DNA from 4 places in the Enterobacter sp. fkY84-1 genome. Region 3 is predicted to be linked to each of the others. Evidence: predicted binding sites of a transcription regulator. Region 3 holds the regulator's gene; each other region holds the start of a gene.
What was found. The regulator LexA, encoded in region 3, represses DNA repair genes until DNA is damaged. The targets are predictions, from matches to a motif close to TNCTGTATGTACATACAGNA.
Positions count from the first base shown of each region.

Region 1 (7,558 bases), 1.2 Mb from region 3:
GCGCGGCAAGGGCTTCCCGGCAGCCAGCAGGTGCTGCTGACCGATGTACTGCGCTAAATTTTCTGGCCGCATACGTGCGGCCAGAGGTTGAAACGCGTTATCTGAAAAATCGAGCGACAGATTGCCCACTCACGCCTCTTACTTATTGCGTTGGTCGTCCACCGTTACGCCCTTCGGCGGGGTAAAGGTGAACTTCGATGCATCAACGGCGCCGTTCTGCTGAGATTTGAGCTGATAGCTGCTGCGCTGATCGTCCTGCTCAACCGCGCCGAACTGATTAATGGTACCGTTGGTGCTGACATTAATGGTGAACTGCTTCAGGTTGCCGTTGCTGCCTTTCGGCGTCAGGACAAACTCGTCACCTGTCTGTTTAATATTGTACTGCTGCCAGTCGCTGGCCTGGTTACGGGCAATCAGCATAAATGGCGTATTGCTGGTGGCATCTTTCAGCCAGGTCGCAGTAGCCTGCTCAACGAACGGGTTGTAGAACCATAAGGTTTTACCGTCAGACACCAGGATGCTCTCATCCGGCTGGGTCATGTGCCAGTTAAACAGATTTGGCCGTTTTACCCACAAGTCCCCCTGACCTTCCTGCACCGCGTTGCCGCTGCCGTCCGTCACTTTCTGCGTGAAGCTGGCGTGGAAGCTGCTTACTTTATCCAGTCGGCTTTTAAGGTCGCTGGCTGCATCAGCCCAGACGCTGCTGGCGACAAAACTGGTGAGTAATGCACAGGCGATGGCGATTTTTTTCATTGTTATTCCTTAAAATACGTCTTCCCGATATGGGGTTTCCGACTTCTATTCTGGACCTGCCCGGAGGCAGGCGACAGAAGAAAATGCTTAATTTTGGCTGATTTACCCTTCTTTGCAATCGCAGAAGGTTAATCAAACGGTGGCGGAGCCAGCACCTCGCGGTTACCGTTATGCCCCTGCTCGCTCACAATGCCCTGCGCTTCCATCTGCTCGATGATGCGCGCAGCGCGGTTATAGCCGATGCGGAACTGACGCTGTACGCCAGAGATAGACGCTTTACGTTTTTCGGTAACGAAATTTACCGCCTGATCGAATAACGGATCCAGCTCTTCACCGCCGTCAAAGCCACCGCCGCCGCCTTCGCTTTCCGTATCGCTGGTGATGCCATCAACGTATTGCGGACGACCGCGCGCTTTCCAGTCCTGCACGACCGCGTGCACTTCCTGGTCGCGCACGAACGCGCCGTGAACACGCACCGGAGAGGTGGAGTTCGGCCCGGAATAGAGCATGTCACCCATTCCCAGCAGCGACTCTGCACCGCCCTGGTCAAGAATGGTACGGGAGTCAATTTTACTGGATACGGTAAAGGCGATACGCGTCGGAATGTTCGCTTTAATCAGACCGGTAATAACGTCCACGGAAGGACGCTGGGTCGCCAGCACAAGGTGAATACCGGCCGCACGCGCTTTCTGCGCCAGACGGGCAATCAGCTCTTCCACTTTCTTACCGACGGTCATCATCAGGTCAGCGAATTCGTCGACCAGCACCACGATATAAGGCAGTTTTTCCAGCACCGGATGCTGGGCATCCATGCTGTCACCCGGCTTCCAGTACGGATCCGGAATCGGACGGCCCATGCGCGCCGCTTCGGCGATTTTCTCGTTATAGCCGGCCAGGTTACGCACGCCGAGCGCAGACATCAGCTTGTAGCGGCGTTCCATCTCATTCACGCTCCAGCGCAGGGCGTTGGCGGCGTCTTTCATGTCGGTGACCACTTCAGTCAGCAGATGTGGAATACCTTCATAGACCGACAGTTCGAGCATTTTCGGGTCGATCATGATGAAACGCACATCTTCCGGCTGCGCTTTATAGAGCATGCTGAGGATCATGGCGTTCACACCGACGGACTTACCGGAACCGGTGGTACCCGCGACCAGCAGGTGAGGCATTTTTGCGAGGTCTGCCACCACCGGATCGCCAGCGATATCTTTACCCAGCACCACGGTCAGTGGGGATGGGTTATCACGGAACTTGGTGTTATCCAGCACTTCACGCAGGTAGACGGTCTGACGTTTCTTGTTCGGCAGCTCAAGACCAACGTACGGTTTGCCCGGTATCACTTCCACCACGCGCACCGCAACGGTTGACAGCGAACGCGCCAGGTCGCGGGACAGGTTGGAAATACGCGCGGCTTTTACGCCCGGCGCCAGGTTCAGTTCAAAACGGGTGATCACAGGACCCGGCGAGTAGTTCACCACGTCCGCCTTGATACGGAAGTCAGCCAGACGGGCTTCAACCAGACGGGCCATCTGCTCCAGCGCAAACGTATCAACCGGCTCGACTTCAGCTGGCGGCGGCGTCAGCAGATCCAGCGACGGCAGCGGCGTGCTTGGACGCTGCAGCGGACGGCTGTCACCGTTACGCATCAGCAGCGGGTGAATCAGGCTCTCCTGCGGCTGTGGCGCAGGCTGCTGGAACTGCTGTTGCTGCGGCTGCTGTGGTTGCACATACGGCTGTTGAACAGGTTGCTGTGCGTAAGTCGATGGTGACGGCTGGCGCACAGGCTCAGCTTCCGGCATCACGCTCGGGGTAAATAAAGGCTCGCTTGGGCCATCATCCACCAGATCTTTCATCGGCGAGAATTCAAAGTCCGACAGCGAGAATGGATTTGCCCCTGCCGGCTGTTCACCGGAGTAACGCTGCTGCTGCGTTGCCGCAAACTGGCGCGCTAATTCGGCTTCTGCCGCATCATCTTCGTCTTCCAGCGCAGGTTCGTCGTGCTGATAGTCTTGACCGTAGCGCTGATTCTGCTGCGCAGCGAACTGGCGGGCCAGCTCGTCCTGCTGCATTTCATCAGCATCATCGTCGTACTCAGACTCGCGCGCTTTTTCTTCAGCCATGCGCTGGGAAGGCAGCTTGATGCCATAAGAAGCAAGCTCACGGCGGGTTGGCACGCGGACGCGGTTAGGACGAGGCAGTTGCGGACCAATCCCCTCTTTCACCTGAGGACGCGGTGCGCCCCCTGTTGCCAGGCTAAAGACCGGTGCCGCCGCTGCTGCGGCCGCAGTAGCCTGCTTAACGCCTTCCGCTACGGGTGCTACAGCAGGCGTCGGGTCGACCGGCGGAACAGAAACAGAAGGCGCCTTCGTCACCGGCTCCTGCACCGGTTCAGGCACAGGCTGATACCAGGCGGCCAGCTGTTCGCGTTCACGCGCACGGCGCTCTTCGACTTCTTCGAAATAGTACAGCGGTGGACGCGCAGGCTTCACCTCTTCCACGATTTCAGGCTCAGGTTCAGGCTGCGGTGCAACGTAAGGCTGCACAGGTTCAACAGGTTCAGGCACGTACTCCTGATAAGGCTGGGACACTGGCTGCTGATATTGCTGCGGTGCATACTCAGGCTGCGGCGGCTGATAAGGCTGCTGCCACTGTTCCTGCTGCACGGGGATGTAGCTTTCAGGTTCAGGCGCAATAACGGGCTCCGGCGTATGAACACCCGGCGCAGTTTGCCACTCAACCTGAGGTTGCTGAATAACGGATTCCGGCGGCGGGACCGGCGCGGATGGCATCACGGCGTCGACAGGCGCGGCATACGCCTGCGCAGCGGTCGTCGCGGCGGCGGCAGCCGCAACCGGCTCGGTAACCGAGTGGCCGTTCAACAGTGGATCGTATTCGTCGAAGTCACCCGGCGTGGCACGGCTACCGGAAAAAAGCACATCATCAGGATCGACGGCGGTCCCTGCTGCACGGTACTCAACCTGCTCGTCTTCATCCATGCGTTTACCGGAGAAGAGCGCCGCATCGGTTTTACGGCCCAGCGGGTTGGCAAATTTCTCAGCAACACGCTGGCGACGCGCCAGCGCACCGCGCAGAATTCGGGCACGACGAGACTCGCGACGCTGCACAGGCGCGTCGTCTTCCTCTTCATCTTCGTATTCGTCTTCATCCACCCACGTATCGTCACGACGGGTACGGTTACTGGCGAAGGTCAGAATGGTGAGGATAAAGCTGCCAATTTTCTCGGCAATGCTCACCCAGGACCAGCCGGTAAACAGCGTCAGCCCGGCGGCCCAGATGCACAGCAGTGCCAGCGTGCCGCCGCTGCTGTGCAGCATCGGCTGAAGCGCGGAACTTAATAAGCTGCCGATTACCCCGCCAGAGGCGAAGTACCAGATATCATCCGCATTGATCGCTGCCAGCCCGCAGGAAGTGAGAATCAGCGCCAGCGCGCCAATCAGGCGCAGCGAGACGGCGAAATAGTCGATGTAATCATCGTTCTGACGATGACGCCACGCAAACCAGCATCCGCCAATGATAATGACGGGAAGGGTGTAGGCCATCACACCGAAAATGAAAAACAGCGTGTCCGCAAGCCAGGCACCGGGGACACCGCCTAAATTATGGATAGGCTCATGCCATGCAGTTTGTGACCAGCTGGGATCAGAGGGGTTGAAACTGAGTAAGGCTGCCATCAGCCAGACGGCAAAAAGGGCAATAACAATCAGCAAAGCCTCGAGGAGACGACGTCCGCTGCTTAGCTTCGATAGTGTGACTTCTTTGTCTTCAGTGTATTCCTGGCTCAAGAAAGGCTCTCCAGGTATCAGGCATATCCTGCCTGTTTGCTAAAACGGACAACAGCGCCGGGACTCCCCGGCACTGTTGCTGTATGGATTAACAGGAGTGTAATCAAACTACGCTGATTTTGCACCTGTTCCGTGTTAGCGCGTCTTAATAACCAGACGATTGCTCTGTTTGACCTCTTCCATTACCACATAAGTACGGGTGTCGTTCACGCCCGGCAGACGCAACAGGGTTTCCCCCAGCAGCTTACGGTAGGCGGACATATCAGGCACACGGGTTTTCAACAGGTAGTCGAAATCACCGGACACCAGATGACACTCTTGAATTTCTTCAAGTTTTTGTACAGCGGCGTTAAATTGCTCAAACACATCCGGCGCACCACGATTCAGAGTAATCTCAACAAATACCAGAAGTGAGGCATCCAGATAATGCGGGTTCAGCAGAGCCGTATAGCCCTGAATAAAACCCTGTCTTTCCAGTCGGCGCACACGCTCAAGGCACGGCGTCGGGGAAAGTCCCACACGTTTTGAAAGCTCGACGTTGGAAATACGCCCATCCTTTTGCAATTCATTCAGAATGTTACGATCGATACGGTCGAGATCTTTGCCAGGGCGCTTCTTGCTATCTACCATTATTATTGTCTCTCTGTATTCCTTCCCTACTCCTGCCTGGACCCTGTGCACATCACTGTTCAGAGCCTGTACCCGTTAGTCATCACATCGCCTGGTTTTGTATTAGACGCGATGCGGATTCGGGTTCTGTTGGTAAGAAGACCGTTGCCTGAAGGCTGTCACCGACATCACGTATGGCGTCTGTCCACGCCATGCGTAGATTTCACTGACCCGGTAAAAATGGCATTTACGTGCATGCCTATGCGGCATACGGTTAACGCGGTTTTTTTTCTTCCTTGAATGTTTTCGCAAAAGCGCAGGGGATTGTCAAAGCAAAACATCGTTTTTTAGTACAACATGCCGGATATTCATTACGACAGGGTATTAATCCTCATTTTATTGCCTTATAAACGACCGGTTTTCTTAAGAAAGCGTGATGTTATCGCGCGCGATTCATCGTCCACGGCTATTACACAGATTGATATCAAAATTGCTGCGCTCTTTTTTTACGGCAACAAATTCCCTACAATCCAGCCAAATGTCTGCCAACAACAATGGGGATCTCATGGGCACGGCCAAACACAGTAAGCTGCTAATCCTTGGTTCTGGACCTGCGGGATATACCGCGGCGGTCTACGCTGCACGCGCTAACCTGCACCCGGTACTCATCACCGGCATGGAAAAAGGCGGTCAGCTGACCACCACCACCGAAGTGGAAAACTGGCCAGGGGACCCGAACGACCTGACCGGGCCGCTGCTGATGGAGCGCATGCACGAGCATGCCGCTAAATTCGAAACCGAAATTCTGTTCGATCACATCAACAAGGTCGACCTGCAGAACCGTCCGTTCCGCCTGACGGGTGACAGCGGTGAATACACCTGTGACGCGCTGATCATCGCTACCGGCGCCTCTGCCCGTTATCTCGGTCTGCCATCCGAAGAAGCGTTTAAAGGCCGCGGGGTTTCTGCCTGCGCCACCTGCGACGGTTTCTTCTATCGCAACCAGAAAGTCGCGGTTATCGGCGGCGGTAACACCGCGGTGGAAGAAGCGCTTTATCTGGCCAACATTGCCTCTGAAGTGCACCTGATCCACCGTCGCGAGACCTTCCGCGCGGAGAAGATCCTGATCAAACGCCTGATGGACAAAGTGGCAAGCGGCAACATCGTGCTGCACACCAACCGCACCCTGGAAGAGGTGACGGGCGACCAGATGGGCGTTGCCGGTCTGCGTATCCGTGATACCCAGAACACCGATAACGTCGAAACGCTGGAAGTGGCGGGTCTGTTCGTGGCTATCGGCCACAGCCCGAACACCGCAATCTTCGAAGGCCAACTGGAGCTGGAAAACGGCTACATCAAAGTGCAGTCCGGCATTCACGGTAATGCGACTCAAACCAGCATCCCGGGCGTATTCGCGGCCGGCGACGTGATGGACCATATTTACCGTCAGGCGATCACCTCTGCGGGCACCGGCTGTATGGCCGCGCTGGATGCTGAACGCTACCTCGATGGACTGGCTGAACAAGGTAAATAATCTTTACAAGTCAGTAACAAACGTAAATAAAGGCGGCGATAAGTCGCCTTTATTGTCTCCCCGTTGTAACATTGCGCTGCCCAACTTCTAATAACGTCACCTGCAAAGTACGCAATGGAAAAAACCCGTCAACAAGAGTTAACACGCTGGCTGAAACAGCAAAGCGTTCTTTCCCGCCGCTGGCTTACGATTTCCCGTATTTTGGGTTTCATCAGCGGTCTGTTGATTGTTGCCCAGGCATGGCTGCTGGCCCGCATTCTTAATCACATGATCATGGAGAACATTCCCCGCGAAGCGCTCCTGCTGCCCTTTATTGTCCTGATCCTGATTTTTATCCTGCGCGCCTGGGTGGTGTGGCTGCGTGAGCGCGTCGGTTTTCACGCCGGACAGCACATCCGCTACGAGATCCGCCGTCAGGTGCTCGACAGGCTTCAGGAAGCCGGGCCCGCGTGGATCCAGGGTAAACCGGCCGGTAGCTGGGCGACGCTGATCCTTGAGCAGATTGACGATATGCATGACTACTACGCGCGCTATCTGCCGCAGATGGCCCTTGCCGTCTTCGTTCCGCTGCTGATCGTGATCGCCATTTTCCCGGTGAACTGGATGGCAGCGCTAATTCTGCTGGGCACCGCCCCGCTGATCCCGCTTTTTATGGCGCTGGTCGGGATGGGGGCCGCGGATGCCAACCGCCGAAACTTCCTGGCACTGGGTCGCTTGAGCGGTCATTTTCTCGATCGCCTGCGCGGCATGGAGACGTTACGCATTTTTGGCCGCGGTGAAGCAGAAACTGAAAATATTCGCCTGGCGTCGCAGGACTTCCGTCAGCGCACCATGGAAGTGTTACGCCTCGCCTTCCTGT
Region 1 covers NZ_CP169393.1:1,518,291-1,525,848, reverse strand. The annotation lists gene rarA (replication-associated recombination protein RarA) at 1-129, opposite strand, end outside; gene lolA (outer membrane lipoprotein chaperone LolA) at 139-753, opposite strand; gene ACEPLT_RS07140 (DNA translocase FtsK 4TM domain-containing protein) at 882-4,556, opposite strand; gene lrp (leucine-responsive transcriptional regulator Lrp) at 4,692-5,186, opposite strand; gene trxB (thioredoxin-disulfide reductase) at 5,731-6,699, shown strand; gene cydD (heme ABC transporter permease/ATP-binding protein CydD) at 6,814-7,558, shown strand, end outside.
Region 1: ACEPLT_RS07140 (DNA translocase FtsK 4TM domain-containing protein) is a predicted target of LexA. The motif match lies at 4,634-4,653, and genes of this name have one in related genera.

Region 2 (7,558 bases), 2.0 Mb from region 3:
AAACGGGTGATGGTTGATGCCGATTCCGCTCCGGTCGCCCTGCGCTTTGCCATTGAACCACGGGGAGAGATTGTCTGGCGAACCGATCCCATCACCCTGATGAAGGCCACCAAAAACCCGATCGAGCTGGCTGGGTATCGCGCGTGCCATCACCAGGACGGTGCCGCCTGGGTCAACTTCCTGGCCTGGCTGAGCCGCGAAGTGCCGCTGCGCGAGGCGGCAGGAAATCCGCTCACCGAGCTGGAAGTGCAGGCGCAGCAGCTCGCGTTCCGTAAACAGCAGCCCGGGTTTATCGAGCAAAGCTTTGCGACCATCTCCGCCTCTTCGAGCAATGCGGCGATGTGCCACTATCATTCGAGCGAGGCCAGCAACAAGCCCATCGGCCATGATCATTTTTACCTGAACGATTCCGGCGGTCAGTACGTTAATGGCACCACCGACGCCACGCGCACGCTGGCATGGGGTAAGGTCGACCCGCAACAGCGCCTGCACTACACCGCCGTGCTGAGAGGCTTTCTGTCGCTCATTACCCTGCAGTTCCCCTCTGGCACTCAGGGGCATCAGCTGGATGCCTTCGCGCGTCGTCCGCTGTGGGAGATGGGGCTGGATTACGATCACGGCACAGGGCATGGCGTGGGGCATCAGCTTCTGATCCATGAGAATCCGCATCGCATCGCCAAAAAGGTCAACCCGTGGCCGCTGGTGGCGGGCAATATCATGACGATTGAACCTGGCTACTATCTGGGCGATAGCCACGGGATTCGCATTGAAAACCAGGTGGAGATTGTGGAGAGCCGTCCGGGATTCTGTAAATTTGCCTCGCTGACGCTGATCCCGATTGATTTAAGCCAGGTCGAGCTGGATCTGTTGAGCGAACAGGAAAAAGCGTGGCTGGATGCGTATCACCAGCAGGTGCGTGAGGCGCTGTCACCACTGGTGAACAGCGATGCGCGTTCGTGGCTGGAAGAGGCGACGGCACCGGTTCGTGTGAACGGATAGTGCGGCTTTTACCCGACGCAGAAAAGCAAAAAGCCTGCTTCAAAAGCAGGCTTTTCAAATTTGGCTCCTCTGACTGGACTCGAACCAGTGACATACGGATTAACAGTCCGCCGTTCTACCGACTGAACTACAGAGGAATCGTGTGAACGGGGCGCATATTATCGATGCTCCCCCATGATGTCAAAGGCAGAATGCATATTTCCGATCGTTTGCCGATTTATTCTCCACTTCGCGCAATTGTCAGGCATTTTTCCGCGGGTATTTCCACAGCCAGCGCCCGCTGACCATGCGCCAGTAGAACAGCGCGCCCCGTACGGCCCAGTCCAGGAACATACCCAGCCAGACGCCAACCACGCCCCATCCGAGCATCACCCCGAGCGTATACCCCGCCACAACGCGACATCCCCACATGCCGAGCATCGACACCCACATCGCAAAGCGGGCGTCACGCGCGCCCTTCAGCCCGGCTGGCAGTACCCATGAGGCCGCCCAGATGGGCATAAAGGCCGCATTGAGCCAGATGAGGATTTTAACGACCTCTTTAACGTCCTCTTCGTGGGTATAGAACGAGGCCATCAGCCCGGCAAACGGCGCCGTTCCCCAGGCAATCACGGTCAGTCCAATGGTCGACAGCCAGAAAACGTGGCGCAGCTGCCGCTCAGCCTGGCCGATCTGCCCTTTCCCGAGCCGTTTCCCGGTAATGATAGTCGAGGCCGAACCCAGCGCGTTACCCGGCAGGTTAATCAGCGAGGCGATAGAAAAGGCGATGAAGTTACCGGCGATAACGTCGGTGCCCATCCCGGCGACAAACATCTGCGTCAGCAGCTTCCCGCCGTTAAACAGCACCGACTCAATACTGGCGGGAATGCCGATCCCCATCACTTCCCAGATAATGGCGAAGTTAAAGGGGCGGAAATAGCTCTTCAGCGTGAGGCGCAGCGAGGGAGTGATCCCCGCCATCAGCACCCCGATAATCGCTGCTGCACCGATATAGCGTGAAATGGTTAGCCCCAGTCCGGCGCCGACGAACCCCAGCCCGTCCCACGAGAACACGCCGTAGATCAGCACGCTGCTGATGATGATATTCAGGATATTCATTCCGCCGTTGATCAGGAGCGGAATTTTGGTGTTACCTGCCCCGCGCAGCGCGCCGCTGCCAATCAACGCGATAGCCGCCGCCGGATAGCTGATGACGGTCATCTCCAGATAGGTCAGCGCCAGGTCTTTGACCTCGTTCGTGGCTTCCCCGGCGACAAAATCGATAATCTCTTTACCGAAATAGTGGATCACCGCCGCCAGAACAATCGAAAAGACAGTCATGATCATCAGCGACTGGCGGGCTGCCTCGCGCGCACGTTTGGGATCGAGCTTGCCTAGGCTAAAAGCCACCACCACCGTCGTCCCGAGATCGATGGCAGCAAAAAATGACATCACCACCATGTTAAAGCTGTCCGCCAGCCCGACCCCCGCCATCGCCTCTTTCCCCAGCCAGCTCACCAGGAAGGTGCTCAGTACCCCCATCAGCAGAACGCAGGTATTTTCCAGGAAGATAGGCACAGCAAGAGGGGTGATTTCACGCCAGAACAGGACACGATAGCTTTTACGTTTTGCATACCATGGCGTGCGCGCGATCGCCTGGCGTAAGGAGGCAGTGACGTTCAAAATGGACCTTAGCGAGAAAAGTTGAAACTCCATTTCAAATGATGGGGGAGAAATGCTAATCCTGCAAAGTATTTTCCTGAAAAAAGATGTGTGGAATTACAACAAACTGACGACAGAATCAGCAATCAGTCGATTTTCCCTAAGATCAGGTTTGACAAAAGTTTTTTCGCCGCTAAGATAAGCCTCCACAACGATTCCTCTGTAGTTCAGTCGGTAGAACGGCGGACTGTTAATCCGTATGTCACTGGTTCGAGTCCAGTCAGAGGAGCCAAATTTAAAAAGCCTGCTTTTAAAGCAGGCTTTTTGCTTTGCGGATGAGGGAAAATGAACGCTCTGTTTGTCTACGGCACGCTGCGCCCGGGCCATTCTAATGCGCATATCCTTGAAAACATCGGCGGTGAATGGCTGGCCGGTTTCGTCTCCGGTACGTTCTACGAACGCGGCTGGGGTGCGGCGGCAGACTTTCCCGGGATTGTCCTCCACTCCGATGGACCGCGCGTCGAAGGCTATCTGTTTATCTCTGATAACCTTTCCGCACACTGGCAAATGCTGGATGAGTTTGAAGACGGCTATGACCGGGTTGAGGTCACGGTGACCACCACTGAAGGCAAGCAGGTTCAAGCCTGGATTTATCAGCTACAGCCACGTTCTGAGTCATAAAAAAAGGCTCTCTGTCACCAGAGAGCCTTTTTCACGATTCGCTGCGATTACTCGCTTTTTGCTTCGCCGTTTTTGATTTCGCCCATCACTTTCAGCTTTTTAGAGATGTCACGACGCTCTTTGGACAGTTCAGCGTTTTTGATGATGTAATCATCAACACGGTCTTCATAGTCGCTCTTCATGCTGGCGATGATGCCCTGAATAGCTTCAACGCTCATGCCTGGCTTGATGTAGTCGCTCAGGTTGTCGAGCAGCAGAACACGTTTCTGGTTGTCACGGATCTTCTTCTCAACGTCCTGGATTTCACGCTGCAGCTTGTTTTTGCGGCGGAACAGGCGGACGAATTCCAGAACATCCTGGAACGAAGGCTTGGTAGTTTCCATTTTTACACCCCTGATAATGTGAGATTCGGATTCGTTAAAGCAACCGTTGTAACAATAACCTTACTGACAGCGGCTGCGAATGACAATGAGTATATCGTTTAAACCTATCATAACCCCAATTGCTGCTGAATCGAAGCAGCAGGCGTCACATCCGCGTTTTATTTGCGCAGCGCCCGACAAATCAGATGCGATAGCAGCTCAAGCTGTCGCGCCAGTTCCATACTCAGCCAGACATAGCCATGAATGGGCGTTTCCGCCACGTTATCGCCCTGCCGCTCATTGATTAACTGCTTCAGCTCCGCAACGATCTCATTCAGCCGCTCGCTGTTTGCCAGTATCGGCTGCGGGTTACCTTCGTAGAGCGCATGAGCGATGGTCAACAGCGTTTGCTGCGTCATCTGCTGGGTCTCTTTGAGGGTCTGCGCGTTAAGCATCAACAGATGGCTCGGGCGAGAGGCCCAGTGCGCGTTGATTTGCAGTTCAAGCATGCACACCAGGTTGCGGCTTACCGTCTGGATGGCTTCGAAAATCGCTTTCTGAATATGGGTCTCTTTGCTGGCGGGCGTGATCAGGCCGCGCATTTTGACCACGTCGTTGAGGATGGTTTGCAGATGCTTTTCCAGCCGGGGGCGTTCAACCAGATTAGGGGAAAAACCGGCCTGATAGACGCGGTTAAACGCGGTGACATAGTTGGCCATCTGGATACGCCAGTGCAGAAAAGCCCGCTGCGGCCAGATGCCGGTAAACAGCATGGCGAGCAGTGAACCCAGAATGACATCCCCGCTTCGCCACAGCGCCGTGGTCATATCCCCGGCGGGTGCGCCGACCACCACCGCAAGCGTGATACCAATCAGCAGCGCCTGATAAGGACGCTTACCCAACGCCAGCCAGCCGCACAAGAACATGGCGGCACCGCACCATATCAGCATGACCGGAAACGAGATAAGTTCCAGCTTCAGGGCGATTAGCCCCAGGGCCGAACCTAACACGGTCCCGCCAATACGCTCGAAGGCGCGCGGGACAACGTTGCCCCAAAACGAGATGGGCCCCATCACCACCACCAGCGTGATCAGCGGCCACGTCCCTTCCGGAACCTCCAGCAAGCGGACCAGGACAAACGTCAATACGAATGCCAGCGCGATGCGACACCCGTGCACCACACGGTAGTGTTTATACAACCGAATTTCAAAAGGGGTTAATGATTTGTCGGGACGCACACCCGCTCTCCAGCTACACGGCAAATCACAATTGTACTGTGTTTTCAGCCGGGCGGAACGGTCCCGGCTGAAAAACCCTTTATTCAGCAGGCCTAAACCGGTTTGTGCTCTACCGCGATATACATTTCAATATCCCAGTAGCCGTCCGCGTTGCCGTCATTCAGGTAGCGCTCGAAGCAGGGTTTGAGCGCCATCTGATACGTATTGTCCTGCAGCAGGGAATTGAAGAACTGATACCACGGCGTGGCAAAGTCGTAGTTTTCCACACGCGCCGTCGCCACGGCATAATCCCCTCCCGCGATTTCCGTCATCATGACGCCTTCGCTGTTTTCCGGGATCACAAAATCGTCCGGTACGGTAACGGCCGTATCGCAGCGCAGTTTTTCGGCCGGGACTTCATCCGGGTTATCGTAGTAGACCGCCACCCACTCCAGGGGCTCAATGTGACGCCCGTCGACCCACATGACCAGCTGTTCAAAGCCCTGTTTTACCGTGTGTTCCCACGGACCGACCAAATGAAAACCGGCAATCTTACGTTTCTGTTGCTGCGTAATGCTGTAGTCCATGCTGCCTCCGTTTATTACTGTATATTTATACACTATAAAACTGGATTATCATTATCAGCAAACGAGGAGTATTTATTATGTGAGCAGACTCGCAACCCTGCCAGTCTGCTCATCGGCGGTTAAAGCGTGTGATGCAGATAATCGCTCAGACGAGAGAACAGGCCGCCTTTATCAACGGCTTCCAGCGTGACCAGCGGCCAGTGGGCTACCACCTTGTCGCGATCGTAAAGCTGGATCTCCCCGACACGCTGATGCGCGGCAATCGGCGCTTCCAGCTCTTTTTTATCCAGCACGTATTTGGCTTTGATGTTGGGCACCTCCGCTTTCGGCAAGGCCAGCCAGAAGTCCTGGTCGGTGCCCAGTTTTACCTGCTCCTTGTCGCCGTACCAGATGCGCTCCGTTCCCACTTTTTTTCCGTTATGCAGGATCTGCACCGTATCGAAATTCTGCTGCCCCCAGTGCAGCAGTTTTCGGGCCTGGTCCTCACGCCCTTTCGGGCTGTCCGCTCCCATTACAACGGCAATCAAACGACGCTGACCGTCAACGGCGGATGCAATCAGGTTAAAGCCGGCCCCCGAGGTATGCCCCGTTTTCAGCCCGTCTACGTTCATGGTCTTATCCCACAGCAGGCCGTTACGGTTCTGCTGGGTGATTCCGTTCCAGGTCAGGCTCTTTTCGCTGTACATATGATAAAACTCGGGCTCACCGTGGATAATGGCCCGGGAGAGAACGGCCAGGTCATACGCCGAGCTATGCTGGCCAGGCGCGTCCAGCCCGTGGACGGTTTCGAAGTGGGTATCACGCAGGTTCAGCTTCTGCACATAGTCGTTCATCATCTTCACGAACTGCGGCTGCCCGCCCGCCACGTGATCGGCCAGCGCCACGCAGGCGTCGTTGCCGGAATCGACAATCAGGCCGCGGCTCAGATCGCGCACGGTGACGCGATCGCCCTCCTTCAGGAACATCAGCGATGAACCGTCAAACACCGGGTTCCCTTTTGCCCAGGCATCACGCCCTACGGTGACGATGTCATCCGGGGTAATGCGGTGGCTATCAATGGCCCGATCCACCACATAACCCGTCATCAGCTTGGTCAGGCTCGCCGGATTACGTTGTTGATGTTCGTTGCCCGCCGTTAAAATCTGACCAGTCGTGTAATCCATCAGCACCCAGGAGCCAGCCTGAATGGCCGGAGGCTGCGGCGAAAAATCCAGTGGTTCGGCCGCAAAAGCAGATGAGACACTCGAAGCGAGTAAAGAAACAGCAATAAACAGACGGCGTTTCAACGGTATATCCTCAGGTCATTAAAAATCGATGACCTTTTTACGGGAGTTCTGATGTCGTTACCTGGCTTAATTGCAAAAAAATGTGACAGAACGCAGATTTTTCTCTGAAGCTGGCGCGCAAATTTGCGACGCGGCGGTGCTTTTTATTCGGTCTGACCCGCACGATCGTTTACCATAGTGACGTCATTTTTTAACAGGATGGTATTACTGGTGTCTGACTCTGCCGCTCGCCCGACTTTTTTGTTCCACGACTACGAAACCTTTGGCACGCATCCGGCGCTGGACCGACCGGCGCAGTTTGCCGCCATCCGTACCGACGACGAATTCAACATCATCGGCGAGCCTGAGGTCTTTTACTGCAAGCCGGCGGATGATTACCTGCCGCAGCCCGGCGCGGTGATGGTCACCGGGATCACCCCGCAGGAAGCGCGGGAAAAAGGCGTTAACGAGGCAGAATTCGCCCGACGCATCCACGACCTGTTTACCGTTCCCAATACCTGCGTGGTCGGTTACAACAACATCCGCTTCGATGACGAAGTGACGCGCAACATCTTCTATCGCAACTTCTACGATCCCTATGCCTGGAGCTGGCAGAACCGCAATTCGCGCTGGGATTTACTCGACATCATGCGCGCCTGCTACGCCCTGCGTCCTGAAGGCATTCACTGGCCGGAAAATGAGGAAGGTCTGACAAGCTTCCGGCTGGAACACCTGACGCGCGCCAACGGTATCGAGCACAGCAATGCCCACGACGCGATGGCGGACGTCTATGCCACCATTGCCAT
Region 2 covers NZ_CP169393.1:3,016,038-3,023,595, forward strand. The annotation lists gene ACEPLT_RS14500 (aminopeptidase P family protein) at 1-999, shown strand, start outside; tRNA gene ACEPLT_RS14505 (tRNA-Asn) at 1,061-1,136, opposite strand; gene emmdR (multidrug efflux MATE transporter EmmdR) at 1,240-2,694, opposite strand; tRNA gene ACEPLT_RS14515 (tRNA-Asn) at 2,857-2,932, shown strand; gene ACEPLT_RS14520 (gamma-glutamylcyclotransferase family protein) at 2,986-3,321, shown strand; gene ACEPLT_RS14525 (DUF496 family protein) at 3,369-3,704, opposite strand; gene ACEPLT_RS14530 (FUSC family protein) at 3,863-4,921, opposite strand; gene sbmC (DNA gyrase inhibitor SbmC) at 5,014-5,487, opposite strand; gene dacD (serine-type D-Ala-D-Ala carboxypeptidase DacD) at 5,607-6,773, opposite strand; gene sbcB (exodeoxyribonuclease I) at 6,972-7,558, shown strand, end outside.
Region 2: sbmC (DNA gyrase inhibitor SbmC) is a predicted target of LexA. The motif match lies at 5,503-5,522, and genes of this name have one in related genera.

Region 3 (7,558 bases):
CCAGGGTTCCGCCACCGTGGCGTGTTTAACCGCCGTGGGTCTGGTGATGCCGGTGATTGAACAGCTGAACTACTCCGGTGCCCAGATGGCCGCGCTCTCTATCTGTATCGCGGGCGGTTCGATTGTGGTCTCTCACGTTAACGACGCCGGCTTCTGGCTGTTCGGTAAGTTTACCGGCGCCACCGAAGCGCAAACCCTGAAAACCTGGACGCTGATGGAAACTATCCTCGGCACGACGGGTGCAATTGTCGGGATGATTGCCTTTACGCTGCTCAGCTAAATGCGGTGATTTAACAAGGCTAAAAATAAGGCCCGGTAGCGTCAGCGCTTACCGGGCCTTTTTATTATCCAGGGCATCAGGCCGGGCCATAACCCGGCATTGTGTTACTCACCCTGCGTGGCGCTCTCAATCGTCAAGCGCACGTCCGAGGTAATCAGCTCCGCCAGCATCTGGTACACCTTCAACGTCTCTTCCGGCTCGGCATCACCCGTATCGCTGATGAAGCCTTCATCGCGCAGCGTCAGCACCAGAGAACTGAAGACCGCTTTGTCGAAGAATTCAGGGGCGTTAATACCGTGCAGAACGGACAGGCGCTGGGCCAGCGTCCGGCTCTCTTTCTCCAGCGTACCGCGGTTGATGGACGGGTTCGCGCTCAGCAGCCAGAACGTGATGGCGTAGCGCTGCAGCGTTTCGCGCGCACCGGCCGCCAGCAGCTGCAGGGTGCGGGAGCGTGACGGATTGATGTGCAGCTCGTCGTTGTTCAGGGTAATCAGCCCCTGGCGACGCATCTCTTCCGTCATCTTATCCAGTTCTGTCGCCAGCTCATCCTTACTCCAGCGCAGGAACAGCTCCGCTTTCAGCATTGGATAGATGGTCTCAAGATGGCGCAATAGCTCCTGACGGGAGATATGACGATGCTGGGTAATAATGGCGGCCATGAGCGACGGCAGCATCAGCATATGCGTGATGTTGTTGCGGTAGTAGGTCATCAGCACCGCCTGCTCGCGCGGCAGAATGATGATGTCGCCGATCGTGTCCTTCTCCACTTCAAACTTGTTCATCTGCAACGCGTGATCGATAAGTTCACTGGCGGTTGCAGAAGGCACGGTCGAGTCAACCGAATACGGCACGTTACGCATCATGTCCAGATAGCAATCCAGCTGCTCCGTGAGCTGTTCACGGGTCAGCGAGCGCTGACGTGAAGCCAGCAGCGCCGTACAGCAGAGGTTCATGGCGTTAGCCGCACCGGCGTTGTTAATGCGCACCATCAGCTCGGACGCGATGCCGTTAACCGTTGGCGTTAGCCAGGCCGGACGCACCGCTTCGATAGGATCGATGGACTCGCGCCACTCCGGCACGTGATGGTTCAGGTAGGTCATCAGCGGCATCGGCTCGCCGAAGTTCACGTAGCCCTGACCGAGATTGCGCAGCTTGCTCAAGCCGCGCAGCATCTGCGGCAGGCTCTCTTTCTCTTTGGTCGCGCCACGCAGCTCTTTCGCGTACGTGCCCACTTCCATCACGTGCTCGTAGCCGATGTAGATAGGCACCAGCGTGATCGGACGGGTACCTCCGCGCAGCATGGCCTGGATGGTCATCGACAGCGTGCCGGTCTTCGGATCGAGCAGACGACCGGTACGGGAACGACCGCCCTCCACGAAGTACTCCACGGAATAGCCGCGGCTGAACAGCTCGCCCAGATACTCGCGGAACACGGTGGAGTAGAGCTTGTTGCCCTTGAAGGTACGACGAATAAAGAACGCGCCCAGGCGGCGGAAAATCGGGCCCGCGGGCCAGAAGTTCAGGTTGATACCGGCTGCGATGTGCGGTGGCACCAGCCCCTGGTGATAGAGCACGTAGGAAAGGAGCAGGTAGTCCATGTGGCTGCGGTGGCAGGGGACATAGACAATCTCATGGCCATCGTGCGCCAGCTGACGCACGCGCTCGGCGTTATGGACGTTGATACCCTGATACAGGCGGTTCCAGGTAAAGCCGAGAATACGATCGGACAGGCGAATCATCTCGTAAGAGAAGTTCGCTGCGATCTCTTCCATCAGCGCAATGGCGTTCTGCTGAGCTTTCTCATGCGAAATTTTCTTGCTGCGCGCTTCATCTTCAACGGCGCGGGCAATCGCTTTTGAAGCCAATAGCTTGTTGAACAGGTCCTGACGCGCCGGGAGGCGTGGCCCTACGGCCGCCAGGCGCTGACGGGCGAAGTGCATACGCGCCACGCGCGCCAGTTTTTGCGCGATGATCTTGTCGGTGCCGTGCTCGTCCGCCATGCGACGCAGCGAAACGGAAGGGGAGAAGCGCACGAAGCTGTCGCGTCCCAGCCAGGAGACCGCGAAGAACTTCTGGATGCCGTTAAGCATGCGCAGCGGCGGATTCTCTTCGCCTTTTTCACGACCCGGACGACGACCAAACATCACCGATACCGGCACCATCTGCACATCCAGATCGGGGTTGCTGCGGTGCAGATCGAGATAGTCATGGAACAGCTTGATGGACTCTTCTTTCGGCGTGTAATAGGTAAACACGCGCGGCCCGCCGTGGATGAAGACGTAGCGCGGGAGCAGCGTACCGTCAACTTCCAGCGGTTCAAGCGGGTCAGGTAAGTCATGCGCCAGACACTGGGCGCGAAGCGTCAGTAAGTCTGCCTTCGAGTTATAAGGCAAAACGTACATAATGGGGCGCGACGTATCGAGCCCCAGTTCCAGCGCGGGTTCTGCTGGGATAGACTTGCTTTTTACCAGGATGCTTAATGGTAAATTAAGTAATTTGTAGTAAATTCGTGGCCAGCCGGACATAAACGATGTAAAGCCTCTGGTTAATAATGCAATTGCGGCGCAAGGATAACAGAAAGCGCGCAAAATTTCTGTTGTTACCCGTCATACTTCAGGCTGTAGCGAAACGCGCTCCGCCTCATGTTAATGACGCTCTTTTTTAAAAAAGGTTCTTTTAATGGCCAATAATACCACTGGGTTAACGCGTATCATCAAAGCCGCCGGCTATTCATGGAAAGGTTTCCGTGCCGCATGGGTCAACGAAGCCGCTTTTCGCCAGGAGGGCGTCGCCGCAATCATCGCGGTGATCGTCGCCTGTTTCCTTGATGTTGATGCGATTACCCGCGTACTGCTTATCGGTTCCGTACTTCTGGTGATGATAGTGGAAATTCTTAATAGCGCTATTGAGGCCGTTGTTGATCGCATTGGTTCCGATTTCCATGAGCTTTCTGGCCGTGCAAAAGACATGGGCTCTGCTGCCGTGTTGCTGGCGATTATCACTGCCGTTATCACCTGGGTCACCCTGCTTTGGTCACATTTCCGATGAGCCTCGAGGAATAATTAAGTCCCTGGTTTTTTGTGCAGTTTTTGGTTCCAAAATCGCCTTTGACTGTATATACTCACAGCATAACTGTATATACACCCAGGGGGCGGAATGAAAGCGTTAACGACCAGGCAGCAAGAGGTGTTTGATCTCATTCGGGATCATATCGGCCAGACGGGTATGCCACCCACGCGTGCGGAAATCGCGCAGCGTCTGGGCTTCCGTTCTCCGAATGCTGCCGAGGAACACCTGAAAGCGCTGGCGCGTAAGGGTGTGATTGAGATTGTGTCAGGCGCGTCGCGTGGTATCCGCCTGCTGGTGGAAGAAGAGACGGGCATTCCGCTGATAGGCCGCGTTGCTGCAGGTGAGCCGCTGCTGGCACAACAGCATATTGAAGGTCACTACCAGGTCGATCCCGGCATGTTCAAACCGAGCGCTGATTTCCTGCTGCGCGTCAGCGGCATGTCGATGAAAGACATCGGCATTCTTGATGGCGATCTGCTTGCGGTGCATAAAACCCAGGACGTGCGAAACGGCCAGGTCGTGGTCGCACGCATTGATGACGAAGTGACCGTTAAGCGTCTGAAAAAGCAGGGTAACACTGTTCAGTTGCTGCCCGAAAACAGCGAGTTCACCCCGATTGTGGTCGACCTCCGCGAACAGAGCTTCTCTATTGAAGGTCTGGCGGTAGGCGTGATTCGCAACGGTGAATGGCTGTAATCTCTTCCTGACAGGCTATGGCACCGCTGTAGCCTGATTCATTCCCCACTCCCGGTATCTTTCATGTCACTGCTGACGGCATCCGATAAGGCATTGTGGCGTCTTGCTCTGCCGATGATTTTCTCCAATATTACCGTGCCCTTGCTGGGGCTGGTTGATACTGCCGTTATAGGCCATCTTGATTCACCGGTTTATCTTGGCGGCGTGGCGATTGGCGCGACGGCAACCAGCTTCCTGTTTATGCTGCTGCTCTTTTTGCGCATGAGTACCACCGGTCTTACCGCACAGGCTTATGGCGCGAAAGATCCGCTGCGTCTGGCGCGCGCACTGGTGCAGCCGCTGATCCTCGCGCTTGGCGCGGGTGCGTTAATCGTTGTATTGCGGGCCCCCCTGATCGATCTTGCGCTTCATATCGTCGGTGGCAGCGAAGCGGTACTGGCGCAGGCGCGACGGTTCCTGGAAATCCGCTGGCTCAGCGCACCCGCCTCGCTGGCAAACCTGGTTCTGCTGGGGTGGCTACTGGGCGTGCAGTACGCCCGCGCGCCCGTGATTTTGCTGGTGGTGGGTAATCTGCTCAACATTGTTCTGGACGTCTGGCTGGTCATGGGTCTGCATATGAACGTGCAGGGCGCGGCGCTGGCGACGGCGATTGCCGAATACGGGACCTTTATCATTGGCTTGTGGATGGTCCGGCGTGTGCTGGCCATGCGCGGGATCTCCCTGGCGCTGCTCAAAACCGCATGGCGCGGCAATATCCGTAAGCTGCTGGCGCTCAACCGTGACATCATGTTGCGCTCGCTTCTTCTTCAGCTCTGCTTTGGTGCGCTGACGGTTTTCGGGGCTCGACTGGGGCCGGAAATCGTTGCGGTGAATGCGGTATTGATGACGCTTCTGACCTTTACCGCCTATGCGTTGGACGGATTTGCCTACGCGGTTGAAGCGCATTCCGGGCAGGCGTACGGCGCGCGCGAAAGCGGGCAGCTTCGGGAGGTGTGGCGGGCTGCCTGCCGTCAGTCGGGGCTGGTGGCGCTGGCCTTTGGTCTGGTTTACGCCTGCTTCGGTGAGCAAATCGTTGCATTGCTTACCTCTCTCCCTGCGCTGCGCGAGCTGGCGAGCCACTATCTGATCTGGCAAGTCGTCTTACCGGTGGTTGGCGTCTGGTGTTATCTGCTGGACGGCATGTTTATTGGGGCGACGCGCGGAGCCGAAATGCGCAACAGTATGGCTGTCGCGGCGGCCGGATTTGGCCTGACGCTGCTGACGCTCCCCTGGCTGGGTAATCATGGCCTGTGGCTGGCCCTGGCCGTCTTCCTCTCGCTGCGCGGGTTATCGCTGGCGTTTATCTGGCACCGGCACTGGCAAAACAATACCTGGTTTCCCTCGCGCTCCGATATATCGTGACGGTTAAAGATTCCGAATATGAAATTAACCACGGAATCCTTAACTACAATAATTATCACGTCCAGCAGAAAAGAACGTAACGGACGTTACGACCCGACGCTTAACGAAGAGGACACGATGATGAATAAAGACGAAATCGGCGGCAACTGGAAGCAGTTCAAAGGTAAAGCGAAAGAACAGTGGGGTAAGCTGACGGATGACGACATGACCGTTATCGAAGGTAAACGCGATCAGCTTGTCGGTAAAATCCAGGAGCGTTACGGCTACGCAAAAGACCAGGCGGAAAAAGAAGTGGGCGACTGGGAAAAACGCAACGACTACCGCTGGTAACCGGGCTACACCCGAAAGTACAAGGAAGTACACCCTGAGGGCGGCCATGAGCCGCCTTTGCTTTTGACGCTAACGCGGCTTTTTCTTCACCAGGATAGAGTGGTCGTGCTGACACGCGTCCTGATGGCGACAGGCTTCCACCTCCACGCACGCGGAACAGAGCCCGTGCGCTTCAATCACGTTATGACGCAGGGCAAAGCCCATTTTCGCTGCCAGCGTATGCATAATATCTTCCACGCCTTCCGCAGCCTCTTCTTTCACCACGCCGCAGCGGTCACAGATAAACATCGCCGATGTGTGGGTGGGCTGATCGAACAGATGGCATAGCACATAGCTGTTGGTGGATTCCACCTTGTGCACGAACCCTTGTTCAAGCAGGAAATCCAGCGCGCGATAGACCGTCGGCGGCTTTGCCTGCGGCTCGCTTTCGCGGAGGAGATCCAGCAGATCGTAGGCGCTGATGGCACCCTGCTGCAGGCTCATCAGACGTAATACTTCAAGGCGCTGCGGAGTCAGGCGCACATTGCGTTGCGCACACAGCTTTTCGGCCTGCGCTAACAGCTCTTTTGTGGACTTATCCATGTAGCACCCCGGATGTTATAGGACGGAAAACCTTCACTTTATCATGTTCTGCTAAAAACACCGAGATCCGCCAGTCTGTGCTATACCTGACCCATCGAAAACCGGGAGAACCAGAATGAAAAGACCTGACTGCATTCGACACTGGCGCGACGTGGAAGGCGCGGATGACTCGACCTACCCCGACAGCGATGAGCTGTTTTCCATTGGCGCACCGCTGGCTCGCAAGCTTGGGCTCGGGCGTATTGGCATCCATCATGAGCGCCTGCCGCCTGGGCGCAGAACGTCCTATCCGCATGCGGAGAGCGACGAAGAAGAGTTTGTTTACGTGCTCGAAGGCTACCCTGAAGCCTGGATTAACGGCCACTTGTGGAAACTGGAGCCTGGCGACAGCGTAGGCTTTCCCGCCGGAACCGGCATCTGTCATACCTTTATCAACAACACGGACGATGAGGTTCGGCTCCTGGTCGTTGGCGAGGCCAACAAGAAGCACAACCGCATCTACTACCCGCTCAACCCCGTGTATGCCGCCACGCGGGAAGATCGCTGGGTAGATCATCCCCCGCAGTTTTTTGGACCGCATGATGGAAAACCTGGGAAAAAATAATTTCCTCTTCTATAAATATTGAGGGCCGTCACAAAATATAACAGGCCGTAAGGGAGTTTTACTTAGGGAAAGAAATAGCGGGTCTTTTACTACTTATTCACAGCAATAGTTCGTTCCTGTTTGGGTGATAACAGACAGGGGTTATTTCATAACAGACTATAACGGGCATACTGTGAAAAAAAATTTTAAATTTTCGGTGGTTAGCATTGCTGTCTCCTTGTTTATGGCAAATCAGGCGGGAGCAGCCAATACCTGGACAGAATCACGCAGCGACGCAATGGGTGGCACCGGCGTGGCTTCGGGAAGCTATGGCAGTGGGGCGTTAATCAACCCCGCGCTGCTGGCAAAGGCAAAACCGGACGATGATGTGACGGTCATATTGCCTTCGGTTGGCGCGCAAATCACGGATGAAGACAATCTTCAGGACGAGATTGATAACATCAACGACAAAATTAATCACTACAAGGATGTGGTTGATAATCTCACGCCACGAGAAATTATCACCAATCCATTAGGTTCCATTAATCAATTCCAGGGCGCGGCCAAAGATCTGGCCGATGAGCTGGACTATCTCAAAGGCAAAACCGCACGCGCAA
Region 3 covers NZ_CP169393.1:306,642-314,199, forward strand. The annotation lists gene gntU (gluconate transporter) at 1-280, shown strand, start outside; gene plsB (glycerol-3-phosphate 1-O-acyltransferase PlsB) at 385-2,805, opposite strand; gene ACEPLT_RS01405 (diacylglycerol kinase) at 2,960-3,328, shown strand; gene lexA (transcriptional repressor LexA) at 3,437-4,045, shown strand; gene dinF (MATE family efflux transporter DinF) at 4,109-5,446, shown strand; gene ACEPLT_RS01420 (CsbD family protein) at 5,567-5,776, shown strand; gene zur (zinc uptake transcriptional repressor Zur) at 5,846-6,358, opposite strand; gene ACEPLT_RS01430 (cupin domain-containing protein) at 6,474-6,962, shown strand; gene ACEPLT_RS01435 (conjugal transfer protein TraF) at 7,135-7,558, shown strand, end outside.

Region 4 (7,558 bases), 1.3 Mb from region 3:
CGGATCTTTTGCTGCAACCCGGCGGTCTGCTGACGGGTGAGCCACGAATGCTGCGCGTTGCTTTGCGCGATATCGTCCAGCACCTTTTGAAGCACTCCGGCGGCAATCACGCTCATATCCTGACTCCACTGCTGCCAGAGCGCGTTCAGGTGATGATGGAAACGCTGGGTTTCTGCCCACTCGGTGCCGTGAAGACGCACGACTTTATCGTCAGGCAGTACGAACTCGAGTTCGCCCCACACCAGCCCGCGTTTGCAGTGGATAGCCAGAAGCTGATTAAACGGAATAAGGTATTCGTGGCGTTCTCCAGAGACTTTTACCCCGGCATTAAGGAGAACCACCCGGTCGTAAGGGTGTTGCGCCAGACGTTTGCCTAACGACGTTGCTTTCAGTTCCATGTTCCGCCAAATCCACGAAGAGATAATTTACCTGACAGTGTAACTGCCAGTTTTAAGGTGCTCCAGCCTAAAAAAACGTTACAATCATTGGGCGTTAATTTTATCGAAAGGAAGTGAGGGTTTATGCGTACCGTTCTGAATGTGTTGAATTTTGTGCTGGGCGGTTTTGCCACCACCCTTTCCTGGCTTTTTGCCACGCTGGTGAGCATCGTCCTGATTTTCACGCTCCCCCTGACCCGTTCCTGCTGGGAAATCACAAAACTCTCCTTCGTCCCCTACGGGAATGAAGCCATCCACGTTGACGAGCTGAATCCGGAGAGCAAAAACGCCCTGATGAATACGGGGGGTACCCTGCTTAACATTCTGTGGCTGATTTTCTTCGGCTGGTGGCTCTGCATCATGCATATTTTTGCGGGTATTGCGCAGTGCATCACGATTATTGGTATTCCGGTGGGGATCGCGAACTTTAAGATCGCCGCTATCGCTCTTTGGCCCGTCGGGCGCAGGGTTGTTCCGGTCGAAGTGGCCCAGGCGGCGCGTGAAGCCAATGCGCGTCGTCGTTTTCAGTAACTAAGGACTGGCCGCGTTTATGCTAAGCCCACTGCTTCGCCGTTATACCTGGAACAGCACCTGGCTTTATAACGTCAGGATATTTATCGCACTTTGCGGCACGGTTGCCCTGCCCTGGTGGCTGAATGACGTCAAGCTCACCATCCCGCTCACGCTGGGCGTCGTGGCCGGGGCGCTGGCGGACCTGGACGATCGTCTGGCCGGGCGTTTACGCAACCTGGTCATCACGCTCGTCTGCTTTTTTATTGCGTCAGCGTCCGTTGAGTTACTTTTCCCCTGGCCCTGGCTGTTTGCCCTGGGTCTGACGCTCTCAACCAGCGGGTTTATTTTGCTGGGCGGCCTCGGGCAGCGCTATGCCACTATCGCTTTTGGCGCCCTGCTGATCGCCATCTATACCATGCTGGGCGCATCCCTCTACGACCAGTGGTACCAGCAGCCGGTTCTGCTGTTGCTCGGCGCCATCTGGTATAACCTGCTGACCTTAACCGGTCATCTGATCTTCCCTGTTCGTCCTCTGCAGGACAACCTTGCCCGCAGCTTTGAGCAGCTAGCCCACTATCTTGAACTGAAATCCCGGCTGTTCGACCCGGATATCGAGGAAGAAAGCCAGGCGCCGCTCTACGATCTGGCGCTGGCAAATGGTCAACTGGTCGCCACCCTTAACCAGACAAAAGCCTCTCTGCTGACCCGTCTGCGCGGCGATCGTGGTCAGCGCGGAACGCGAAGAACCTTACACTACTATTTTGCCGCCCAGGACATTCATGAACGCGCCAGCTCCTCGCACGTCCAGTATGCCGCCCTGCGCGAGAAGTTCCGCTACAGCGACGTGATGTTCCGCTTCCAGCGCCTGCTCTCCATGCAGTCCCAGGCGTGCCAGCAGCTCTCGCGCTCCATTCTGCTGCGCACACCCTATCAGCATGACCCACGTTTTGAACGCGTATTTAGCCATCTGGACGCAGCGCTCGACCGCGTTCAGGCCAGCGGAACGTCACCGGAACACATCAAAGCGCTGGGCTTTCTGCTCAACAACCTGCGGGCAATTGATGCTCAGCTGGCGACCATCGAGTCCGAGCAGGCGATGGCGCTTCCGGGCAGTGAGGTCGACAATCAGCTTGCTGATGACAGCGTGCACAGTTTTAGCGATATGTGGCTACGCCTGAGCCGCAACTTTACCCCGGAGTCGGCTCTCTTCCGCCACGCGGTGAGAATGTCGCTGGTGCTGTGCGTGGGGTATGCCTTTATCCAGATAACCGGGCTGCATCATGGCTACTGGATCCTGCTGACCAGCCTGTTCGTCTGCCAGCCGAACTATAACGCCACCCGACACCGTCTTGCGCTGCGCATTATCGGCACGCTGGTCGGCGTCGCAATCGGCCTGCCGGTGCTTTATTTCGTGCCTTCCGTCGAAGGGCAACTGATTCTGATCGTGATCACCGGCGTGCTGTTTTTCGCGTTTCGCAACGTGCAGTACGCCCATGCCACCATGTTCATCACGCTGCTGGTGCTGCTCTGCTTTAATCTGCTGGGTGAAGGGTTTGAAGTCGCCCTGCCACGCGTGATTGATACGCTGATTGGCTGCGCGATTGCCTGGGCCGCGGTCAGCTTTATCTGGCCGGACTGGCGTTTTCGCAATTTGCCGCGCGTGGTAGACAGGGCGATGAATGCCAACTGTCGTTACCTTGACGCAATTCTGGAGCAGTACCACCAGGGCCGCGATAACCGTCTGGCTTACCGGATAGCACGTCGCGACGCGCACAACAGTGATGCTGAACTGGCCTCCGTGGTCTCTAACATGTCAACGGAGCCGCGCGCCACGGCTAAGATTCGTGAGACAGCGTTCCGCCTGCTCTGCCTGAACCATACCTTCACCAGCTATATTTCGACGCTGGGGGCCCACCGCGAAAAGCTCACTAACCCGGCGGTTCTCAACCTCCTCGATGACGCCGTCTGCTATGTCGATGATGCGCTTCATCACCGCCCGGCCGATGAACCGCGCGTTCGACAGGCTCTGGATGAACTGGCTCAACGCATTGCGCATCTTGACCCGGGAAACGACAGCAAAGCGCCGCTGGTTCTTCAGCAGATAGGCCTGCTGATCGCTCTGCTGCCTGAAATTTGCCGTCTGCAACAGCACATCGCTACCTGGAGGAACGACTCTCCTGCGGCTCAGGCAGCGCATTAAACCACTCCGTCAGTTCCCGGCGGATACCTGCCGGGAGCGCCGCCTCATGCAGCCCTTCGATAGCCCCTTCCAGCGCAAAGAGGACTTTTATACTGAGTGCTTTATTCTTTGCCCGCATCTTCAGCCAGCTCGCTCTGGCGCCCAGCGCCCGCAGCGTTTCTTCATTGGTGATACCGGCTTCAAAGAGCAAAACTTCAAGCTGAAAGGTCAGGTTCGGCAGATCCTTAAGACGGGTTCGTTGATGACGCTGGTAGCGCTCTTTCCTTGCCGCACTGAGTGCAAACGAGGAGAGCTGAAGCAACCGCTCCCTGTCCTGCCATAATCCGTCATCCACACGATAATAGTTGAGCAGTACCGGGCGGCCTCGCTTCATCAACGTCAAGAAGGAGGAAGCATTTTTTACACAGTATTTTGCACTCTCTTCACACGCGCGAAGGTAAAGTTCGCCATCGGACACCATGGCAAAGACCGCATCATCCACTGCCAGGGTGTAACCGCCAAACAGCGCGCGATGATGAATCTCGCCCAACGGAGAGAGGTATTCCTGGGATTTATAAATCCGTTCATAAGATATCTTTTTCATGATATTTCCCTTCAAAATCATAGGCTAACAACGAAATTTCTTACTAGCGGATCCGTTAGCAGGAAAATAGGCAACTTATCGTCGTTGAGCAAGATGATTTTTCGAGGGGCATCAAGATTGAATGAATTTTGCGAGTCGCTTTCCGAAAATGAGGTTGATCTTTGGGCATACAGGGGTTACTGTATATCCATACAGTAACTACAGGGCTGGAATGAATATGCACACTTCAGGCTATGCAAATCGCGCAACCTCTCTCTCTTCTGCTGCAGGCAATGTCGCGCAGAATTCCGTCGAGCGTGTTTCCACAGGGCTTATCAGTGAAGTGGTTTATCGTGAAGACCAGCCCTTGTTAACGCAACTTCTTTTACTGCCATTATTACAACAGCTCGGTCAGCAATCGCGCTGGCAGCTTTGGCTCACGCCTCAGCAAAAGCTGAGTCGCGAGTGGGTTCAATCCGCAGGCCTTCCGCTGACCAAGGTCATGCAGATTAATCAACTTCCGCCTTGCGATACCGTTGAGTCGATGATTCGCGCGTTACGCACAGGAAATTACAGCGTGGTGATTGGCTGGTTACCGGAAGAATTGACGGAAGAGGAACATTTCCGACTGACTGAAGCCGCTGAAGAAGGGAATGCGATCGGGTTCATTATGCGTCCGGTTCGATCGGATTCTTACCGCAGAGGACAACTTTCTGGGCTAAAAATTCACTCAAATTTGTATCATTGAGTGAAATTAAGATTTTTCCTGGAATTTTTTTTGACCGCAAGATGGGATTTTAGTTCCCGGCCTTAAAATTGCGGCAAGGCTTGTCTGGTGCGGTTCTCCTTAATTTTATTGCACAAAATTCGCTCAAAAAATGTTAAATAATCGGTATACGGAACTTTTTTTTTCATATGCCTGACGGACTTCACACTTGTAAGTTTTCAGCTACGTTGTAGACTTTACATCGCCAGGGGTGCTCGGCCTAAGCCGAAGATATCGGTAGATTTATATTTGACCACGCCCCCCGGTGAAGGATTTAACCGTGATTCTCTCTTGAGACTTTCATGGCGAATTTTGGATGATAACGAGGCGCAAAAAATGAAAAAGACAGCTATCGCGATTGCAGTGGCACTGGCTGGCTTCGCTACCGTAGCGCAGGCCGCTCCGAAAGATAATACCTGGTATGCAGGTGGTAAACTGGGCTGGTCTCAGTTCCACGACACCGGCTGGTACAACAGCAGCCTGAACAATGATGGCCCAACTCACGAGAGCCAGCTTGGTGCAGGTGCGTTCGGTGGCTATCAGGTTAACCCGTATGTTGGTTTTGAAATGGGTTACGACTGGTTAGGTCGTATGCCATACAAAGGCGACACCGTAAACGGCGCTTTCAAAGCACAGGGCGTTCAGCTGACCGCTAAACTGGGTTACCCAGTAACTGACGATCTGGACGTGTACACCCGTCTGGGCGGCATGGTATGGCGCGCTGACTCCAGCAACAGCATCGCTGGCGACGACCATGACACCGGTGTTTCCCCAGTATTCGCTGGTGGCGTTGAGTGGGCTATGACCCGTGACATCGCTACCCGTCTGGAATACCAGTGGGTTAACAACATCGGCGACGGCAACACCGTTGGTGTTCGTCCAGACAACGGCATGCTGAGCGTAGGTGTTTCCTACCGTTTCGGCCAGCAGGAAGAAGCAGCTCCAGTTGTTGCTCCAGCGCCGGCTCCAGCTCCAGAAGTACAGACCAAGCACTTCACTCTGAAGTCTGACGTTCTGTTCAACTTCAACAAAGCGACTCTGAAACCAGAAGGCCAGCAGGCACTGGATCAGTTGTACACCCAGCTGAGCAACCTGGATCCTAAAGACGGTTCTGTAGTGGTTCTGGGCTTCACCGACCGCATCGGTTCTGACGCTTACAACCAGAAACTGTCTGAGAAACGTGCTCAGTCTGTTGTTGATTACCTGATCTCTAAAGGTATCCCAGCTAACAAGATCTCCCCACGTGGTATGGGCGAAGCTAACCCAGTTACTGGCAACACCTGTGACAACGTGAAAGCTCGCGCTGCACTGATCGACTGCCTGGCTCCAGATCGTCGCGTAGAGATCGAAGTTAAAGGCATCAAAGACGTTGTAACTCAGCCAGCGGCATAAGTTATCGTCTTATAAAAAAACCCCGCAATGCGGGGTTTTTTATTGTCTGAAGAAAAGTAAAAAACTACTTTTTACCCAACAGCGCCTGAAGGTCATTCTTCAGTGTCGACATCTGGTTGGCGTACTTCTCTTTATGTTCTGCATCCTCAATCAACTGCACGATGGTTTCCGACAGCGTTTTACCCCGTCGTTGTGCCAGCCCGGCCAGGCGCTGCCAGACAACAAATTCCAGGTCGATTGATTTTTTGCGAGTGTGCTGGTGCTCAGCATTAAAATGCCGTTTGCGTCGCGCGCGGATAGTTTGCTTCATCCGGTTTAACAACGCAGGATTAATGTGTTTCTCAATCCAGCCGTTGACCTGTACCGGTTCGTTTTCGAGGGTCAGCAAAATATCCACGGCTTCTTGCGCAGCGCTGGCTTCGATGTAGCAGGTGATCAGCTCCCCTTCACGGTGCTTTTTGACCAGGTACTTCCATTTCCAGCCGCTTTCGAGATTTTCCAGTTGTTGATATTTCATTGCGATCTCAGTGTTACCACGTAACTCTGTTCAGAATATCAGTTTTTTAGCAATCTGCTGAAAAGAAATCATATCCTGTGAGTGAATGCAGCCAATCACCCTGTCGAAATCCCCAATCCTGCTTGGGTACAGCCCCCCGCTTACGGTATACTCCACGCTTTTACATCTGACTAAAAAACATCAACTTTGACCATTACGAAACTTGCATGGCGTGACCTTGTTCCGGATACCGAAAGTTATCAGGAACTGTTTGCACAGCCAGATCTCGCAAAAGAACACGAATTCATCCTTAGCGATACGCAGCCCCGTTTGCATTATGCGCTGGAGCAGGTATTAAGCCCCTGGGCAACTGCGCCTTTCATGCTGCTCAAAGCCCCGGAAGAAGCGGAATACCTGACGTTGTTCGGGGATGCCGTGCGTCAGCTAAAGCCGGAAGCGAACGCCGTTTTTGGCGGCCAGTATCGTATCGCTGGACATGATGTTACTTTCGAACCGGCGGCGCAGGCCGACGGCCTTTTTGCCGCTAAGGGCGAGGTGATTACCGCGAACTGGGTCGAGGCTGAACAACTCTTTGGTTGTCTGCGCCAGTTTAACGGCGAGCTTTCGCTGCAGCCTGGGCTGGTACATCGCGCAAATGGCGGTGTCCTGATCATCTCGCTGCGTACCCTGCTCTCGCAGCCGCTGCTGTGGATGCGTCTGAAAACCATCGTGCATCAGCAGCGTTTCGACTGGATTGGCTACGATGAGTCTCGTCCTCTGCCTGTCTCGGTTCCGTCTATGCCGCTGTCATTAACCGTTGTGCTGACGGGCGACCGTGAATCGCTGGCAGACTTCCAGGAAATGGAGCCTGAACTGGCTGAACAGGCGGTGTATAGCGAATACGAAGACAATATCCAGATTGCCGATGCCGACGATATGGCGCAGTGGTGCCAGTGGGTGATGGCCGTTGCTGAACGTTTTGCGCTGCCAACGCCTGCGGCTGACGCATGGCCAGGCCTGATCCGCGAAGCGGTGCGTTATACCGGTGACCAGGAAACGCTGCCACTCTGCCCGCTCTGGATCGGCAAACAGCTGCGTGAAGTGGGCGTGGTGAGCGGTAGCGGTGCGTTCAGCGGGGAGCAGCTCACCCAGATGCTGGCTCAGCGTGAGTGGCGGGAAGGCTATCTTGCTG
Region 4 covers NZ_CP169393.1:1,593,133-1,600,690, reverse strand. The annotation lists gene helD (DNA helicase IV) at 1-398, opposite strand, end outside; gene ACEPLT_RS07440 (YccF domain-containing protein) at 522-968, shown strand; gene yccS (YccS family putative transporter) at 988-3,150, shown strand; gene ACEPLT_RS07430 (TfoX/Sxy family DNA transformation protein) at 3,107-3,733, opposite strand; gene sulA (SOS-induced cell division inhibitor SulA) at 3,951-4,460, shown strand; gene ompA (porin OmpA) at 4,815-5,870, shown strand; gene matP (macrodomain Ter protein MatP) at 5,935-6,387, opposite strand; gene ACEPLT_RS07410 (AAA family ATPase) at 6,574-7,558, shown strand, end outside.
Region 4: sulA (SOS-induced cell division inhibitor SulA) is a predicted target of LexA. The motif match lies at 3,911-3,930, and genes of this name have one in related genera.